4 regions of the Pseudomonas sp. AC083 genome follow, and region 2 is predicted to be linked to each of the others. Evidence: predicted binding sites of a transcription regulator. Region 2 holds the regulator's gene; each other region holds the start of a gene.
The links. The regulator FliA, encoded in region 2, starts transcription of late flagellar genes. The targets are predictions, from matches to a motif close to CTAAAGTTTNNNNNNNNNNNGCCGNTAA.

Region 1 (4,829 bases), on a different contig from region 2:
ATGAAGCGGCGTGCCTGGGCGGCTTCGGCCTGACGCAGGTACCGCGCACCGGCATGCAGCCGCATCTGGAGAATGGCGAACTGGTGACCGTACTGCCACAACACACCGCACCGCCGATGGCGATTTCGTTGCTGTACGCGCGGCAACGGCATTTACCGCTGCGGGTGCGGGTGTTTATGGATTGGCTCGGCGATGTTGTTCGTTCAACACTCTGACATTGAGCACATTGCCCCTGTGGGAGCGAGCCTGCTCGCGAAAGCGCCATGTCATTCAACATTGATTTATCTGACACACCGACTTCGCGAGCAGGCTCGCTCCCACATTTGCCCTACGGTGGCATTGCGTTTTGCGCTCAGTAATCGCCACGCTTGCGAAACGCCCAGCGCCCGGCAATCACGGTGAACGTCGCCACCAGCGCGACCAGCACCCAAAATCCGTGCGGGTCTTGGGACAGCGGCACACCGCCGACATTCATCCCAAAAAAACCGGCAATGATGTTGATCGGCAAGGCCAGGACCGTCACCACCGTGAGGGTGAACAGCGTGCGGTTGCTCTGTTCGTTGAGGTTGGCGGCGATTTCTTCCTGCAACAGTTTGATCCGTTCGCCGAGGGCGGTGAGGTCGTTGATGATCAGCGCAAACTCCTCGGTGGATTTGCGCAACTCCTTGACGTCCTCCTTCTGCAACCACGGCGGCGGACGATTGAGCAGGCGCAGCAGCGAACCCGGCTCCAGCGCCAACAGCCGTTGCAGACGCACCAGCACGCGACGGTTGGCGCCAAGTTCGGCGCGGTTGGTCGACAGGCGCGAGGAGAGCAGTTCGTCTTCGACCTGATCGACATTCAGGCTGGTCTTGCGCACGATCTGCGTCAGCACTTCGCCCTGATCGCGCAGCAAATGCACGAGCAGTTCCGAGGGCGAGCGAAAGCACTCGCCGGCCTTCACCGACGAGCGCAACTTGTCCACCGAATGCAGCGGTTGCAGGCGCGCGCTGACGATCAGTTTGCTGCGCACGCAGACCCACAGCGTCGACACGTCGGAGGAGACCATGTTGCTGAGGTTGAACACTACATCGTTGACCACCGCCAGCAGCGCCGAATCGACATGCTCGATACGTGTCGAACGCGAACCTTCGTGCAACGCCTCGAAAAACTCCTCGGGTAATTGCAGATGACTTTTCATCCAGCGCTCGCACGCGGCGTGGGCCAGGTTCAGGTGCAGCCAGAGAAATTCTTCGCTGTCACCGTCATCCTGCAAACAGCGCAAAGCCGTCGCCGAATCGATCTCGCGCCCGCGCTCCCCGGGCAGGAAGCGAAAGCCGTAGAGCAAGCCAAACAGGTCCGGGGCGCGATGGCTGATATCGAGGCTGTGGTTCATGGCGGCTCGCTGCGAGGAGGGTGTCTGGTGGGGGATTTTCAGGTTCACCTGTGCGGCATCATCGCAAGCCAACATGACCGTTTTGTGACAGTAAAGTGACTGCAAATCAACGCGTTACCGACTGTCGGAAGATTCTCAAGAAGCGCTCTGGCGCGCCGATCTCAGGTGAGTTAGGTTGCGCGCCATTGGCTTTCGGTCATGGTACGTCGACAGGGAAGTCCGGCCATTTTTCACGTCCGCTCGGGCGTGCCTCATCCCTGCTTCGAGTACCTTGCAATGCTGCAAAAATCCCTGAGAACGCAAATTCTCGCCCTGCTGAGCGGCAGTCTGCTGGCGATATTGTTGATCGCGCTGGCCTGCTTTCATTTCCTCTCCAACGGCGTGCAAAGCTATAGCCAGTTGATCGCCGGTCCGTTGCACACGTCGCAACTGATCGATGAAGCCAACCTGCAATTCAAAGTGCAGGTGCAGGAATGGAAAAACGTCCTGCTGCGCGGCAAGCAACCGGCGGATCTGGCGAAATACTGGAGCCAGTTCGAAGAGCGCCAGCGCGATGTGCAGAACATTCTCGGCGAACTGGCCGGCCAGAAAGGCATCGAGGCCAATCTCAAATCCCGCATCGAACGTTTGCGCGAGGAGCATCGCCAGTTGGGCGCGGCCTACCAGAAAGGCCGCAATGCCTACGTCGCTGCCGGTGGTGATCCGAGTGCCGGCGACGCGGCGGTCAAAGGCGTCGATCGCGCCACCAGCGAGCAGATGAGCGCACTGGTCGCCGAGCTGCGCGAGCAGGGCACCGCGCAATCGGCGTTGATCAGTGCCAGCGCTGAGCGCACCGTGTGGCTGGGGCTGTTGGTGATGCTCGCGTCAGGCTTGTTGATCGGTCTGCTGAGCCTGTGGCTGGTCAGCCGCAACCTGATCGAGCCGATCCGCAACCTCATCGATTACGTCACCCGCTTGAGCCGTGGGCAGTTGGCTGAACGTGTTGTCAGCGAGCGTCGCGATGAACTCGGCAACCTCGCCGCCGCAGCGAACACTCTGCGCGATTTTCTCGCGGACACCTTCACTCGCTTGCAACGCAGCGCCGGTGATCTGGACAGCGCCAGCGGCGAGTTGAATGCCATTGCCACGACGATGGCCGGCGGCACCAGCGAGCAATTCAACCGCACTGATCAAGTGGCCACGGCGATGAATGAAATGTCCGCCACGGCCCAGGAAGTCGCCCGTCATGCCGCCGATGCCGCGCGTGCTGCCGACGATGCCGATCAGTCGGCGCAGCAGGGTGAAAAGGTCATGCAGACCACCATTCACTCGATCACGCAGATGCGCGGCGAAATCGCCAACACCGCCACGGTGATCCGTCGCCTGGAAACCGACAGCGGTCGTATCGGCAAGGTGCTGGAAGTGATTCGTGGCATCGCCGAACAGACCAACCTGCTGGCGCTCAACGCAGCCATCGAAGCGGCGCGGGCGGGTGAGGCCGGGCGTGGTTTTGCCGTGGTCGCCGATGAGGTGCGCAACCTCGCTCAGCGCACGGCGGAGTCGATCATCGAGATCAACCAGATCATTCAGAACGTGCAGACCGGCGCTGTCGATGCCGCGCAGGCTATCGAGAGCGGCCAGGCGCGCAGCGATGAGAGCGTCGAACAGGTGACCCAGGCCGGCGCGATGCTGGAGCGCATCACCTTGGCGGTGGAGGCGATTCGCGACATGAACCGGCAGATCGCCACGGCCGCTGAAGAGCAGACTTCAGTGGCCGAGGATATCTCGCGCAACCTGACTGAAATCACCGCGATTGCCAGCACCAACCTGGACAACGTGCAGCGCACCGAAAGTGCCAGTCAGAACCTGCACGGATTGTCGGGGCAGTTGAATGAGGTGACGGCGCGGTTGAGTGCTTGATTGCGAGTTCAAGCGTCCGGCAACTTTCGTAGGTCCTCGCCTGCTCGCGATAACGGTGGAACAGTCAACATTGATGTCGCTGACACTCCGCTTTCGCGAGCAGGCTCGCTCCCACATGATTTACGGCAGGCATGAAAAAGCCGCACGATTTTTCAATCGTGCGGCTCTTTAACAGCGGTCTATCAAGTGTCTTGCTTGTCGCTGAGCACTTTACCGGTGGTGGCATCAAAGTCCACGTCGAACTCTTTGCCGTCAGCGGTTTTAAGTTCAACTTCATACTCATAACCATTGAAGTGGTTATCCAGGTCGGTGTCGGTAATCGTTGCGCCCGGGTGCAGTTTCAGTGCTTCGGCGTTCATCGATTCCAGCGACTTGATCTTGCCGTCCTTGACCAGTTGCGGGATCTGGTCGATGCGAACATCAGCCTGAGCCAGGCCAGCGGTGAGGGTCAGGGCAGCGGCGGTAAACAGGGCAGTCAAAGTTTTCATCGGTTCATTCCTTGGCAGTGCGTTGAAGTGGTTGATCTGTGTAAGTGGGTTCAGATTAACCAGCGCAACTTAACTCACCCTTAAATCTCTGCTTCGCGATAAAACTGCTCTTTGTGGGAGCGAGCCTGCTCGCGAAGCAGGCGACTCGATAACAACTTAGAAACCGTTCTTCTTCAGAACCTCATCAACACTGCCAACAACCGGACGCTTGTAAAACTTCAACAGTTCACTGGCGCGGTTGGTAAAGATGCCGTCAACACCCGCTTCCATGACTTTTTCGTAGTCCACCGCCTCGTCGACCGTATAAACGTGCACCAGCATGCCCTGATCGTGGGTGTACTGATTCATCCATGGCTGCACCAGGTCGGAATAGCTCTGATCACCACCCTGAGTCAGCTTCGCCGAAGGGCCAGTGCCGATCGCGCCCTGGGCCTTGGCGTAGTCGACCCATTGCTTGAATTCCGCTTCTGACTTGGGTTCCTGCTTGCCGTAGTAAACGTTTTTGTCTTTCTCGCCGGACGCGGCAAACGTCACGGCGGATTTAGGCTCGATGCTGCCTTCGCCGACCCACAACAGCAGGATCTTCGGCACTTGCGGCATCTCCTTTTCCAGTAATTGCAGGCTGTTCTTATCGAAGGTCTGCAGGATCACCTTGCCTTTGCCCTGACCGACACCGAGCGCACTTTTCGCCAGTTTCGACCCGGCCGGACTGAGCCAGCCGCGATCCTGCAGTTTTTCCTTGAGGTCATGTTCGATGCCGGGAAACAGCTGCGGCTCTTTGGTTTCGATGTACAGGCCCGGCTTGTGCTGCGGGTTGGCGCGGGCGATGTCGATGATTTCATCGAGGGTAAGAATCTTCAGCCCGGCGTAGGAGGGGCGTGCGCGGTCAGGATATTTGCTGTTGAACCAGCTGCCGGCATCGAGGGTTTTCAGTTCGGCCATGGTGAACGCGGTGGCCGGGCTGTCCTTGCGCTCAGGGAATTTGCTGGCGACGTCGGTGGTGCGTTGCAGGTTGTCGTCGTGCAGGGCGAAGAGCACGCCATCCTTGCTGCGCTGCAAATCCATTT
Region 2 (4,829 bases):
CTTCCGCATCGGCGCGCAGGAACAACTGAAAACCCTCGGGCGCATCCTCAACGTGCCGGTAACGCACGTCGATCCGGGTCAGTCGCTGGTGCAGGCATTGGATCCACTGCTACGCAAACGCGTGGTTTTGATCGATACTGCCGGCCTGCAAGCCAGTGATCCGGCGTTGCGCATGCAGCTCGAGAGCCTGGCCGGGCGTGGCATTCGCTCAAAAAATTATCTGGTCCTGGCAACCACCAGCCAGAAACAGGTTCTAACCGCCGCTTATCACAGTTACAAGCGTTGCGGGCTGGCCGGCTGCATCCTGACTAAACTGGATGAAACGGCCAGTCTCGGCGAAGTGTTGAGCCTGGCGATCAGTCATGAATTGCCGGTCGCGTACCTGACCGATGGCCCACGGATTCCGGATGATTTGCATCTGCCGCGTCGTCATCAACTGGTCAGCCGCGCCGTCAGCGTGCAAATGCAGGAAGAACCCAGCGAAGAAGCCATGGCTGACATGTTCGCTGATATCTATCACAGCCCGACCAAGCAGGTTGGCTGAGGTAATCATGAACAGTTTTTGTACCTACATCGATGGTCTGCCACGCATTGTTCCGATCAGGAACGCGCAGCCAGTAATGTGGCCTCCGTCTATGCAAGACAAGGTAAAGAAATAACATGGGCAGCATGCATCCCGTACAGGTGATCGCGGTGACCGGCGGCAAAGGTGGCGTCGGCAAGACTAACGTGTCAGTGAACTTGTCGCTGGCGCTGGCAGAGCTTGGCCGTCGGGTCATGCTGCTGGACGCCGACCTGGGCCTGGCGAACGTCGACGTTCTGCTGGGGCTGACACCCAAGCGCACACTGGCCGACGTTATCGAAGGCCGTTGCGAACTGCGCGACGTGCTGTTGCAAGGCCCGGGCGGGATTCGCATCGTGCCGGCGGCCTCCGGTACGCAGAGCATGGTGCACCTGAGCCCGGCGCAACACGCCGGCCTGATCCAGGCGTTCAGCGACATCGGCGACAATCTCGACGTGCTGGTGATCGACACCGCTGCGGGTATTGGTGATTCGGTAGTCAGTTTCGTTCGTGCCGCCCAGGAAGTGTTGCTGGTGGTCTGCGACGAGCCGACTTCGATCACCGATGCTTACGCGCTGATCAAGTTGCTCAACCGCGACTACGGCATGAACCGCTTCCGCGTGCTGGCCAACATGGCGCAGAGCCCGCAGGAAGGGCGCAACCTGTTCGCCAAGTTGACCAAGGTCACGGATCGCTTCCTCGACGTCGCCCTACAATACGTCGGCGCCGTGCCGTATGACGAAAGCGTGCGCAAGGCGGTGCAGAAGCAGCGCGCCGTCTACGAAGCCTTTCCCCGTTCCAAGTGCGCGCTGGCCTTCAAGGCCATCGCCCAGAAGGTCGACACCTGGCCGCTGCCGGCCAACCCGCGCGGGCATCTGGAATTTTTCGTCGAGCGTCTCGTGCAGCAAACCGCAGGGCCTGTGATATGACCGCCAGTGGCATGAATCTTTACAAAAAGTCGGCGCGTGACGCGCAATACGAATTGATCGAGCGTTACGCGCCACTGGTCAAGCGCATTGCCTATCACTTGCTGGCGCGCCTGCCGGCCAGCGTGCAGGTCGAAGACCTGATCCAGGCCGGGATGATCGGTTTGCTCGAAGTCTCGACCAAATACGACGCCAGCAAAGGCGCCAGTTTCGAAACGTACGCGGGCATTCGAATCCGCGGCGCGATGCTCGATGAAGTGCGCAAAGGGGATTGGGCGCCACGCTCGGTTCACCGTAATACCAGGATGGTCAGCGACGCGATTCGCTCGATTGAAGCTAAAACCGGCCGTGACGCTAAAGATCACGAGGTTGCGGCCGAACTCCAATTGAGTCTCGACGATTACTACGGGATTCTGAATGACACCTTGGGCAGTCGCCTGTTCAGTTTCGACGACCTCTTGCAGGACGGCGAACACGAAGGGCTGCACGAGGATGGCGCCAGTGCTCATATGGAGCCGTCACGCGATCTGGAAGATGAACGCTTCCAGGCGGCGCTGGCGGACGCGATTGCCAATTTGCCGGAGCGTGAGCGACTGGTGTTGGCGCTGTACTACGACGAAGAGCTGAACCTCAAGGAAATCGGTGAAGTCCTTGGCGTCAGTGAATCGCGGGTCAGCCAGTTACACAGCCAGTGCGCGGCCCGTCTGCGGGGGCGTTTGGGGGAGTGGCGAGCGCGCTGAAGGCAGTGTGGGGACACTGCGAAACGAGGCTGGTGCGGTGATGAACGGCGCCGGTCTCGATCCGTTGTGCTCCAGACAAACTTTAAGTGCTGCGCCGATTGATTGAAGTGGCGCGTCCAGGTGCTGGGCGCGTTTAAGACTGCTTGGAGGTCGAATTGAACAAAGACATGAAAATCCTCATCGTTGATGACTTCTCAACGATGCGGCGGATCATCAAGAACCTGCTGCGCGATCTTGGGTTCACCAACACCGTCGAGGCCGACGATGGCACCACTGCCATTCCGGTGCTCAACAGCGGCAGCATCGACTTTCTGGTAACGGACTGGAACATGCCGGGCATGACCGGTATCGACCTGCTGCGTCACGTGCGCGCCGATGAAAAACTCAAGCACCTCCCGGTGTTGATGGTGACTGCTGAAGCCAAGCGCGAGCAGATCATCGAGGCCGCCCAGGCCGGTGTGAACGGTTACGTGGTCAAACCTTTCACGGCTCAAGCGTTGAAAGACAAAATCGAGAAGATTTTCGAACGCATCGGCTGATGAATGCGCGGGGGAGCTATGGAGCATAACGAATCATCACAGGGCGATTTCGAATCGACCCTGAAAAAACACGCGGTCGAACTGGTCGAGAGCCTTGAAAAAGGCAAGTTCGGCGACGCGGTGCAACTGATCCATGAGCTCAATCAGACCCGTGACCGCGGCCTGTATCAGGAAGTGGGCAAGCTCACACGTGAACTGCACAGTGCGATCGTCAATTTCCAGATTGATCCGCACATGCCGCAGGCCGAGGAAGTGTCGCAAATCACCGACGCCACCGAACGCCTGGGCTATGTGGTCAAGCTGACGGAAGCCGCGGCCAACCGCACCATGGATCTGGTGGAAAGCGCCACGCCGGTGGTCAACAGTCTCGCTGATGAAGCGCAGACGTTGAGCGCCGATTGGGGCCGCTTCATGCGTCGCGAGGTCGGGGCTGAAGAGTTCCGTGAACTGGCGCGCCGGGTCGACGGTTTTCTGTCACGCAGCAGCACGGACAACCGTGCGGTGTCGAGCAACCTCAACGACATCCTGCTGGCTCAGGATTACCAGGACCTCACAGGTCAAGTGATCAAGCGTGTGACCCAACTGGTCACCGAAGTCGAAAGCAATCTGCTCAAACTCGTGCTCATGGCCAGTCAGGTCGACCGCTTTGCGGGCATCGAACATGACCGCGCCGCAATGCTTGCTGAAAAAGATCCACAAAAACATCTCTCGCAGGGTGAAGGTCCGCAGATTCATGCCGATAAACGAGAAGACGTTGTGTCCGGTCAGGACGATGTGGACGATTTGTTATCCAGCCTTGGATTCTAGAGTTTCGGAATTCGGGTTTTTTGGGTTTTTAGACCTGTAGGAGCACCCCATTAATGAGCTTCGGCGCCGATGAAGAGATCCTTCAGGATTTCCTGGTTGAGGCCGGCGAGATTCTTGAGCAACTGTCCGAACAACTGGTCGAGCTGGAAAGCCGCCCGGATGATGCAGATCTGCTCAATGCAATTTTTCGCGGTTTCCACACTGTAAAAGGGGGCGCCGGCTTCCTTCAGCTCAATGAGCTGGTGGAGTGCTGTCACATCGCCGAAAACGTGTTCGACATCCTCCGTAAGGGTGAGCGTCGCGTTGATGCAGAACTGATGGACGTTGTGCTCGAAGCACTGGACGCGGTGAACAGCATGTTCAGCGAAGTCCGTGAGCGTGCACCGATTACCGCCGCCACGCCGGAACTGCTGGCCGCGCTGGCGCGTCTGGCCGAGCCGCAATCGGCGGATGAAGCCGTTGCCGCACCAGTAGAAGCGGTGGCAGAACCGGTCGCCGAAAGCGCATCGGAAGACATCACCGATAACGAATTCGAACAACTGCTGGACTCGCTGAACGCCGTCAAGGCCCAGGCCGAGGCTCCGGCCGCTGTCGCTGCTCCCGCGCAGGTTGCCGACACGGCGGCCAGCGATGAAATCACCGACGCCGAGTTTGAATCGCTGCTCGATCAACTGCATGGCAAAGGCCAGTTTGCTGTCGATGCGGTCGCTCCGGCGGCACCAGCAGCGCCGGCCGCACCTGCTGCGGGCGACAGCTCGGACATCACCGACGACGAATTCGAAGCCTTGCTCGATCAGTTGCACGGCAAGGGCAACTTCGCCGTTGACGCGCTGGAATCGGCCATCGCTTCGGCGCCGGCAGCACCTGCTGCACCGGCAGCCGCTGCGGCCGGCAGTGACCTGATCAGCGATCACGAATTCGAATCGCTGCTCGACGAATTGCACGGCAAAGGCAAGTTTGACGCCAGCGCTGCGACTGCGGGTTCCGCGTCGAGCGTCGCCACGCCAGCGGCGAAAGCTCCGGCTGCCGCTGTTGCACCGAAGCCTGCCGCCAAGCCTGAACCGAAAGCCGAGGCGCCGAAACCGGCCGCCGCTGCTGCTCCGGCTCCGGCCCGCGCGCCAGCCGCTGCACCGGCAGAAAAGCCGGCCAGCGAAGCTGAAACCACCGTACGCGTCGATACCGCGCGGCTCGACGAGATCATGAACATGGTCGGCGAGCTGGTGCTGGTGCGTAACCGTCTGGTGCGTCTGGGCCT
Region 3 (4,829 bases), on a different contig from region 2:
CCGTCGGCGCGCAGTTCCAGCGCTCGGTCGTGAATCTGCCAGGCAGCGGCACCCTCCCCGGCGATTCGTTGGGTCAAGGCTGAATAGCGCATGTACGTCTCCTGTTAGCGCGGTTTCCAGCCTTCACCGTATCTCAAATCACGAAACGCGCCACCATGGCGTTCAAATCCACTGCCAGCCGCGACAGTTCGTGGGTCGCGGCGCTGGTCTGGTTGGCGCCGGCGGCCGATTGCGTGGCGAGGTCGCGAATGTTGACCAGGTTGCGATCGACTTCGCGGGAGACTTGCGCCTGCTCTTCCGAAGCGCTGGCGATAACCAGGTTTCGCTCGTTGATCTGGTGAATCGATTGAGTGATCTGCTCCAGCGCCACACCGGCCGCGCGGGCCATTTCCAGCGTGGACTGGGTGCGCTGATTGCTTTGCTGCATCGACGAAACCGCTTCACCGGTGCCGTTCTGGATGCCGGCGACCATTTTTTCGATTTCCTGAGTCGACTGCGCGGTGCGATGGGCCAAGGCGCGCACTTCGTCAGCCACCACGGCAAAACCACGTCCGGCCTCGCCAGCCCGCGCCGCTTCAATTGCAGCGTTGAGCGCCAAGAGGTTGGTCTGCTCGGCGATGGCCCGAATCACGTCCAGCACCTTGCCGATGTCACGACCTTGCGCGGCGAGGCCTTCGATCATCTGCGCGGTGTTCTGCACGTCGTGAGTCATGGTCTGGATCGCGTCGACGGTTTTCACCACCTGATCGCGACCTTCGCGGGCGGCGTGGGTCGACTGGTTGGACGCCTCGGAAGTCGAAACGGCATTGCGCGCCACTTCTTCCACCGCAGCGGTCATCTCGTTGACGGCAGTGGCGGCTTGTTCGATTTCGTTGTTCTGCTGTTGTAGTCCGCGAGAGGCTTCTTCGGTAACGGCGCTGAGTTCTTCGGCAGCGGCGCCCAGTTGCGTGGCGGAACCGGCGATCTGCTCGATGGTTTTGCGCAGGTTGGTCTGCATCGCCGCCAAGGCTTCAAGCAAGCGCGCCGGTTCGTCCTTGCCGTCGACTTCGATGGCTTTGCTGAGGTCACCGTCGGCAATGGTTTGCGCAGCGAGCACGGCGCGGTTGAGCGGCGTGACGATGCTGCGGGTCAGCAACCAGGCGAGCAACACGGTGGCTAGCGCCGCAATCACGGCGACGATGATGATCCCGGTGATGGCGCTGTCATAGTTTTCACCGGCCTTGGTGGCCGCCGCTCTGGCCCCGGCGGTATTCATGCCGATCAGCTTGTTGAGCTGCTCGCCCATCTGATCGGTGCCTTCCTTGATACGCGTGTTGATCAACGCGCGCATCGCTTCCAGATCGCCTTTGCGCGATAGCTCAATCATCTGATTCTGCGCTTGCAGGTAATTATCGAGCGTCGTCGAAAACGTCTGGAAGACCGCGCGCTCTTCCGGGCCTGCTGGCAACGCAGCGTAGTTGGCCTGTGCTTTGCGCACCTTGTCGACCAGCACCGCGATGCGGGTTTCTGCCTCTTGCAGGCTGGCCGGTTCGCGATTGACCAGCACACGGAACGAGAGAATGCGCATGCGCAGGACGTTTTCCGTGACCACGCTGAGGTGGGTCACGCTGGGCAACTGGTTGGTGTCCATGTCGATCGACGCCTGACGAATGACCGTCATGCGGCTGACGGCGAACACGCCGAGGACAATCACCAGCAAGGCGATAAAGGCAAAACCGAGGAAAGCACGTGGCGCGATATTCAGGTTACGCAGGGACATGGTCGGACTCTCGAAAGAAAGAAACTGCGAGCGTCCATGCCGTGAGCACTGGCCCATAGCGGGCGACAGTCCGGCGGCACTGAATTGTGGTTTTGTGTGCGCCTGACCGTTGTATCGGCCAGGCTTGAGGAAGGTTTCGGGTCTGCGGTAAATATTTTTCGGGACGTGACAACGATCAAACACTGCTCCGCTGCCATTGGTAGGAGCTGTCGAGTGCAACGAGGCTGCGATCTTTTGACTTTTAAAAGCAGGATCAAAAGATCGCAGCCTCGTTGCACTCGACAGCTCCTACATAGGCAAGCCGATCAGCGTTTGGTGGCGAGTTGCCAGACCCGAGCAATATCGGTTGCGCGTTCACGCAGCAGGCGCGGGGCTTCGGCGCAGGCCTGTTCCAGAGTCATCGGTCCGCTGGTCACGGCGAACGCGGCGTCGATGCCATGCTGATAGAGCTCCTGATAGCCATCGCCCAAGGTCCCGGCAATCACGATCACCGGCACGGCGTGCTGTTTGGCAAGTCGCGCAACACCGAACGGCGTTTTGCCGCGCAGGGTCTGCGCATCGAAGCGGCCTTCGCCGGTAATCACCAGATCCGCACCTTTGACTGCCTCAGCGAGCCCGACCAGTTCCGCTACCACCTCGACGCCCGCCTGAAACTGCGCACCGAGAAAAGCCTTGGCCGCAAACCCCAGACCACCCGCCGCGCCGCTGCCCGGTTCATCGCGCACGTCTCTGCCCAATGCTTGCGCGCAAAGCTCGGCGAAGTGCCCCAGCGTCTGATCGAGCTGCTCAACCTGCGCAGGCGATGCGCCCTTCTGCGGGCCGAAAATGGCCGAGGCGCCGTGGGGCCCGCAGAGTGGATTATTGACGTCGGCGGCGATGTCGAAACGCACATCGGCCAGGCGCGGATCAAGTCCACTCAGGTCCAATCGCGCCAGTTGCGCCAAGGCCAGGCCGCCGGGTACCAGCGACTGATTCTGCGCATCCAGCAACTTCACACCCAATGCCTGCATCGCACCCGCACCGCCATCATTGGTCGCGCTGCCGCCAATCGCCAGAATCACCCGTTGCGCGCCGGCATCCAGCGCTGCACGAATCAGTTCACCGGTGCCAAACGTGCTGCTGATGCAGGCATCGCGCTGTCCCGGCGGGACCAGTTGCAGACCGCTCGCCTCGGCCATTTCTATGATCGCGGTGTGGTTGTGCGGTAGCCAGCCCCAAGCAGCATCGACCGGCGCGCCCAGTGGACCGCGCACGCGGGTGCGGCGTAACTCACCTTCGCAGGCTGCAAGAATCGACTCGACCGTGCCTTCGCCGCCGTCGGCCATCGGGCATTTGACCAGCGTCGCCTGCGGCCAGACCTGCGCCAGTCCGAGGGCGATGGCTTCGGCAACGCCTTGGGCACTCAGGCTGTCCTTGAACGAGTCGGGGGCGATGACGATCTTCATGGGAATTCTCCGGTTGCAGTGGCATTCATGCTGCCAGTCGGCCTGCGCCTTGACGCCGGTCGGGTGCACAAGTGGCGTCGGCGTTTATTGTTCATTTCCACAAAGGGCTGGCGCTGGATGTTCCGGCCTCTTCGCGAGCAGGCTCGCTCCCACATTTGAAATGCATGCCACTGTGGGAGCGAGCCTGCTCGCGAAGGGGCCCCGAAATACACCGATCAATTCGGATCAGTCTGCGGCAGCAACTGCACCCCCAGATACAACGCCAGCATCCCGTCCAGCTTCAACGGATCTACCCCGCTCAACTCGGCAATCCGTTCCATGCGATAGCGCAGGCTGTTGCGATGGATGCCCAGCGCTTCGGCACAGGCCTGGCTCTGCCCGTCGTGCTCGCACCAACTGCGCAGCGTCGCCAGCAACTGGCCGCTGCTGTCCTTGGCGATGACCTTGCGCAGCGGCTTGAGCAGTTCGTCCAGCGCATCGTCGTTGCGATGTCGCCATAGCATGACCGGCAAGCGATAACGATTGAGCGTCAGCAGCCGCGAATTCGGCAGCACGTCACGACCATAAGCGAGCAAATCGCCGACCCGTCGATAACAGCGACGCAACCCGGCCAGACCATCCGCCTGCCCACCGACGGCGATGCGCAGAATCTTCCAGCCGAGGCCATCGAGCTTTTCCAGCAGGCGATCGTGCTCGACGTTCTGGCTCGCCGGGCGACACCACAACAGCGACGACTTCGCCGAACTCACGCACCAACTGTCGGGATACCGCGAGGTCAGCCACGCACTCAGTGCCTCGACGGTTTGCCCCGGCCCGTGCTCAAGACCCAGCTCAAACAGATACGGCACCCGGGTCAATTGCGGCTTGAGCCCAAGCTGCTGCGCCTCATCGATCAGGCGCGGCGAATCCCCCGCCTCGCTCAACAGCAAAGCCAGCAGATCATCGCAACGCTGCCGTCGCCATTGCTGCTCGGCCTGCTGGTTGCGCTGGCCGACGAGCATTTCAGCGGTCATGCGCACCAGCTCGGCGTAGGTGCGCAATTGCTCCGGCTCGCCAGTGATGCCAAGCACGCCGATCAAGCGCTGATCGAGCAACAGCGGCAGGTTGATGCCCGGTTGCACGCCTTTGAGGTGCACCGCCGTTTGCGCATCGATTTCCACCACACGCCCGTTGGCCAGCACCAGTTGCGCGCCTTCATGCCGGGTGTTGATGCGCTCCGGTTCACCGCTGCCGAGGATCAGGCCCTGACTGTCCATGACGTTGACGTTGTACGGCAAAATGGCCATGGCCCGGTCGACGATGTCCTGGGCAAGGTCGTGATCGAGTTCGAACATAGCGGCGGCAATCCTTCATTTCAGGCACGGACGGTTGTTCAGCCGCACAGGGTCTGGCGGCAAACCCTGTGCTCAGGCACAAAGACAATCCGGCCAAAGGTGGCCGAGACTCTCAGGGCGATCAACGTTACCCTTTGCATCGCAAAAAATCATAATAAAGAGAGAGCCGCTATGTCGCAGAGCGCCGCAGCTACCCAGACCATCGACGACGGTAAAAACGCCGTCTACAAACGCATCACCCTGCGTTTGATTCCCTTCATTTTCATCTGCTACCTGTTCAACTACCTCGAC
Region 4 (4,829 bases), on a different contig from region 2:
GCATCGAAGGCGCGTCCAAACAGCTCAACCCGTTCGGCAAGCCACGCAAACTCGACAGCGCTCGCCACTGCCAGCTCTGGCAAGTCACCGTGGCCAATGCGCCTGAAGCGAAACCGCTGGAAAGCCTGGCGCAGACTTACGAACTGCCGCTGGCCGAAGGGCCGTTGAAAGTCATCAGCCTGCCGGGCGTGTTCAGCCATGGGCGCCTGGATCGCGGCAGCGCCCTGCTGCTGGAGCATCTGGACAAACTGCCGAGCGGCCATCTGCTCGACTTCGGTTGCGGCGCCGGCGTGCTCGGGGCTGCGGTGAAACGTCGCTATCCGCACAATCAGGTGACGTTGCTGGATGTCGACGCGTTCGCCGCCGCCAGCAGCCGTCTGACCCTGGCCGCCAATGGATTGGAGGCCGAAGTGCTGACCGGTGATGGCATCGATGCCGCGCCGATGGGTTTGAACGCGATTCTGAGCAATCCGCCGTTCCATGTCGGCGTGCACACCGATTATTTCGCTACGGAGAACCTGCTGCGAAAAGCGGCGAAACATCTGAAAAACGGTGGCGAACTGCGCCTTGTGGCGAACAGCTTCCTCAAGTATCAGCCGTTGATCGAGGAGCACCTGGGCGTGTGTGCGATCAAGGCTGAAGGCAATGGTTTCCGGATTTACCGGGCCAAGCGCGGTTGAAAATTTGTTCTTGCCCAATCGGATTTGCCTAGGCAGAATCCGCTCCGTCCTAGGGGAGTAGTCTCCCACGAGCGCCAAGCTCGTCCGGCATACGTCAACATACTTGATCCTCAGATCATGGCGTATGCGACCCAAGCGTCCGCACCAGACGGATCGCAGGGTTTGACAAGACCTATGACACGCACACCTTACCCGGGGCGGGAAGGCTGTACGTGTCATAGCCGTGTCGACCCGCCCCTTAGGAAATCCCTGATGCTGGACTCGCTACTCGTTCCCACCGCTATCGTTGCCTTGGCCGAAATCGGCGACAAGACGCAACTGCTCGCGCTGATTCTCGCCGCTCGCTTTCGCAAACCCTGGCCGATCATCGCCGGGATTGTTGCCGCGACTCTGGCCAACCACGCAGCAGCCGGTGCGGTAGGTGCCTGGGTCGGCAGTTTCTTCTCCGACGCCGTCCTGCACTGGATCCTCGCCGCCAGCTTCGCCGCCACGGCGCTGTGGACCCTGGTCCCGGACAAAATGGATGACGACGAAGCCAGCACGGCGCGCAAGTTCGGGCCGTTCCTGACCACGCTGATCGCGTTCTTCCTCGCGGAAATCGGCGACAAGACGCAGATCGCCACGGTGATGCTCGCCGCGCAATATCCGGAACTTTGGCTGGTGATTATCGGCACCACCGTGGGCATGCTGATTGCCAACGTGCCGGTGGTCCTGGCGGGTAACTTTGCTGCAGAGAAACTGCCGCTGACCCTGATCCGCCGCCTCGCGGCTTCGGCGTTCATGATTCTGGCGATTGTTGCGGTATACAAGGCCATGCAGAGCAGCGGCTGGGTTTAACCCCGTCTACTGAACTACCCAAAACCTGTGGTGAGGGGATTTATCCCCGATGGGGCGCGAAGCGCCCCCAAACCTGCTGCCTCAGAGTGTCACACCTAGCTCATTTGCAGGTTTTGGGGCTGCTTCGCAGCCCATCGGGGATAAATCCCCTCGCCACAACAGCCCTCCCAACCTGAAGAATCGTCGTGTCCTTCGACTTTTAAGACTTCGGCGCTTTTTCGTACAACGGCATCACCTTCGGAATCGCTGCCTGCAACGCAGCAATGCGGCTGCTCGATGCCGGGTGAGTGCTCATGAATTCCGGTGGCGCGCCTTCGGAAGCCTTGCTCATCTTGTCCCACAGGGTGATCGCCGCGTTCGGGTTGTAGCCGGCGCGGGCGGCCAGTTCCAGGCCGATCAGGTCGGCTTCGTTTTCGTTGGCGCGGCTGTTGGGCAAGGTCATGCCGTAGTTGGCCACGGTGTCGGCCAGCGCCAGGCTGTCCTGCCCCAGACCGAACAAGGCACCGGCGCCCTGCTTGGCCATTTCCATGCCATAGGCTTTGGACATCGCCTCACGGCCGTGCTCGCGCAGGGCGTGGGCGATTTCATGGCCCATGACCGCAGCGATTTCATCGTCGGTGAGTTTCAGGCTGTCGATCAGCCCGGTGTAGAAAATGATCTTGCCGCCGGGACCGCAGTTGGCGTTGAGCTCATCGCTCTTGATCAGATTGACTTCCCATTGCCACTGCGCCGCGTCCGGGCGGAAGGTCGGCGCCTGGGCGATCAAGCGGTTGGCGATGGTCTGCACACGCTTGGCTTCAGGGCTGGTCTTGTCCAGCACACCTTTGCTCGACGCCTCGCCGACGGTCTTCTGATACGACTGTGCGTACATCTGGTCCACCTCTTGCGAGGACAGCATGCTGAACATGTACTGCTTGCGCTCCACGCCCACAGCGCCGCCGCTGGTGGTGTTGACCGACTGACAACCGGCCAGCAACAGCGCTGCGCTCAAAGCACTTACCATTAATGTCTTGTTCATTCAAAAGCTCCCTGAAAACCTGAGGCGTATCCTAGGCGGCTAATTGTATCGGCGCCAGATACAACGGACGCATTGCGCGTACATCCACCTAAGGCCGCAAGTCTGGCTGGAAATTCCTCAAGGCGCATTGAATCCGCCGTGCACCGATCCATCAGCGACATCCCGCGGCGATTCCGACCAACGTCTCTCATGGCACCGCACACCCCGCCGATAAATCCCTCGCAGATTGTCCTCTTGCGTGCGGAGCTCCCATGAAGTTCAAGTCGATCCAGTTTTCCGTCGCCGCTCTGGCCGGCGCCATCGTTCTAAGCGTGGTCGCGGCGCTGGTGCTGTACGCGCTGTTCTCGGGCGCTCGCACGCAAGAAATGGTGCAACAGCGCACCCAGGCGCAGTTCGAGCAAGTCATCGAACAGCGCCTGACTTCGCTGGCGCAGACCCAGGTCAGCCAGATCCAGCGCGAACTCGAAGCGCCGCTGCTGATTGCCGGCGGTCTGGTACGGGTCAACGCCCTGCTCGGCACAACCGCCGCCGATGGCCAGCCGCGCCTGAGCCTCAGCCGCGAACAACTGATCAGCCTGATCAAGGAAAACGTCGAAAAGAACCCGAAGATTCTCGGCACCTACATCGGCTGGGAAAAAAACGCACTGGACCACAATGACGCGGCCTACATCGGCAGCGCCGTGGTCGGTATCGACCCGGCCACCGGGCGCTTTTTGCCGTGGTGGTTCCGCAATACCGACGGCAGCCTGGGCGTGGACAAACTGGCCGATGTCGACGACCAGAAAACCTTGTCCACCGGCATACGCGCCAGCGAGTACTACCTGTGCTCGAAAGAGACGAAGAAACCCTGCGTGATCGACCCGGCACCGTACAAGGTCGGTGACAAGATCGTCATGCTCGCCTCGTTCATCGAACCGATCATGGTCAACGGCGCGTTCCAGGGCATCGTCGGCGCCGACCTCTCGGTGAACTTCATTCAGGACATGCTCCTCGCCGCCAACCAGAAACTCTACAGCGGTGCCGGTGAAATGGCCCTGGTCGGCGGCAACGGGCGGATCGTTGCCTACACCAAGGACTCGAGCAAATTCGGTGAAAAAGTCAGCGACATCCTCGACGCCGAACAGGCCAGCAATCTCGCCAATCTCAAGCGCGACGAGGTCACCTATTCGGTGAATCAGGCCAAGGGCCGCATCGAACTGTACCTGCCGTTCGGCATCGGCCAGACCGACGCACGCTGGACGCTGATGCTGCAATTGCCGCTCAACGCCGTCATGGCCGATCTGCAAAACCTCCAGGCCGACCTTGATGCCCAGCGCAAATCCGACACCTTCGGCATGGCCATGGTCGGCCTGGTCATCGCCGGCATCGGCCTGCTGGTGATCTGGCTGGTGGGCCACGGCATTGCGCGGCCACTCAAACAAATGGTCGCCATGCTCGATGACATCGCTCAGGGCGAAGGCGATCTGACCCGGCGCTTGAGCAGCGACCGCAGCGATGAACTGGGCTCGATTGCCAAAGGCTTCAACACCTTCCTCGGCAAGTTGCAGGCGATGATTACGCAAGTGGTGACCTCGGTGCAGAGCGTCAGCGATTCTTCGGAACACACCGCCGACATCGCCATTCGCACCAACATCGGCGTGCAGAAACAAATGGCCGAAATCGATCAGGTGGCGACCGCGGTGCAGGAAATGACCGCCACCGCCCAGGACGTCGCGCGCAACGCCACCCAGGCAGCACAAGCGGCAAGCCACGCCGATCAGGCCGCCAGCCAAGGCATGCAGATCGTCCGCGACACATCGAATTCGATTGGCGTACTGGCGGTGGAAATCGGCAAGGCTGTCGAGGTGGTGCAGACGCTGGCCAAGGACAGCGAAAACATCAACGCCATCCTCACCGCCATTCGCGGCATCGCCGAACAGACCAACCTGCTGGCACTGAACGCGGCAATCGAGGCCGCCCGGGCCGGCGAGCAGGGTCGCGGTTTTGCCGTGGTCGCAGATGAAGTGCGCAATCTGGCGCAGAAAACCCAGAAGGCCACTGAAGAAATCCAGGCGATGATCCAGCAATTGCAGCAAGGCACCCGCGATGTGGTGCGCGTCATGGAAGACAGCCAGAACCGCACCGACGAAAGCGTGCAGCACGCGGCGAAAGCGGCCGAAGCGCTGGAGACGATCACCCAGGCGGTGTCGGTGATCAACGACATGAACACGCAGATTGCCAGTGCGGCAGAAGAGCAAAGCGCAGTGGCCGACGACATCAACCGCAATGTGATCAATATCGGTCAGGTGGCGAAT

Region 1: AC0IXA_RS13880 (methyl-accepting chemotaxis protein) is a predicted target of FliA. The motif match lies at 1,510-1,537, and genes of this name have one in related genera.
Region 3: AC0IXA_RS02530 (methyl-accepting chemotaxis protein) is a predicted target of FliA. The motif match lies at 1,871-1,898, and genes of this name have one in related genera.
Region 4: AC0IXA_RS16115 (methyl-accepting chemotaxis protein) is a predicted target of FliA. The motif match lies at 2,722-2,749, and genes of this name have one in related genera.

The regions. Positions count from the first base shown of each region.
Region 1 is NZ_CEEDDH010000008.1:49,382-54,210, forward strand. It holds gene AC0IXA_RS13870 (LysR family transcriptional regulator) at 1-215, shown strand, start outside; gene AC0IXA_RS13875 (transporter) at 353-1,375, opposite strand; gene AC0IXA_RS13880 (methyl-accepting chemotaxis protein) at 1,652-3,274, shown strand; gene AC0IXA_RS13885 (PepSY domain-containing protein) at 3,457-3,762, opposite strand; gene AC0IXA_RS13890 (glycerophosphodiester phosphodiesterase) at 3,919-4,829, opposite strand, start outside.
Region 2 is NZ_CEEDDH010000003.1:99,111-103,939, reverse strand. It holds gene flhF (flagellar biosynthesis protein FlhF) at 1-544, shown strand, start outside; gene fleN (flagellar synthesis regulator FleN) at 661-1,491, shown strand; gene fliA (RNA polymerase sigma factor FliA) at 1,488-2,228, shown strand; gene AC0IXA_RS06550 (chemotaxis response regulator CheY) at 2,396-2,767, shown strand; gene AC0IXA_RS06545 (protein phosphatase CheZ) at 2,786-3,574, shown strand; gene AC0IXA_RS06540 (chemotaxis protein CheA) at 3,628-4,829, shown strand, end outside.
Region 3 is NZ_CEEDDH010000001.1:605,734-610,562, forward strand. It holds gene AC0IXA_RS02525 (pyridoxal phosphate-dependent aminotransferase) at 1-92, opposite strand, end outside; gene AC0IXA_RS02530 (methyl-accepting chemotaxis protein) at 134-1,759, opposite strand; gene AC0IXA_RS02535 (glycerate kinase) at 2,065-3,204, opposite strand; gene AC0IXA_RS02540 (sugar diacid recognition domain-containing protein) at 3,420-4,538, opposite strand; gene AC0IXA_RS02545 (MFS transporter) at 4,710-4,829, shown strand, end outside.
Region 4 is NZ_CEEDDH010000010.1:62,444-67,272, reverse strand. It holds gene AC0IXA_RS16130 (class I SAM-dependent methyltransferase) at 1-680, shown strand, start outside; yybP-ykoY riboswitch at 720-844, shown strand; gene AC0IXA_RS16125 (TMEM165/GDT1 family protein) at 933-1,517, shown strand; gene AC0IXA_RS16120 (M48 family metallopeptidase) at 1,717-2,535, opposite strand; gene AC0IXA_RS16115 (methyl-accepting chemotaxis protein) at 2,787-4,829, shown strand, end outside.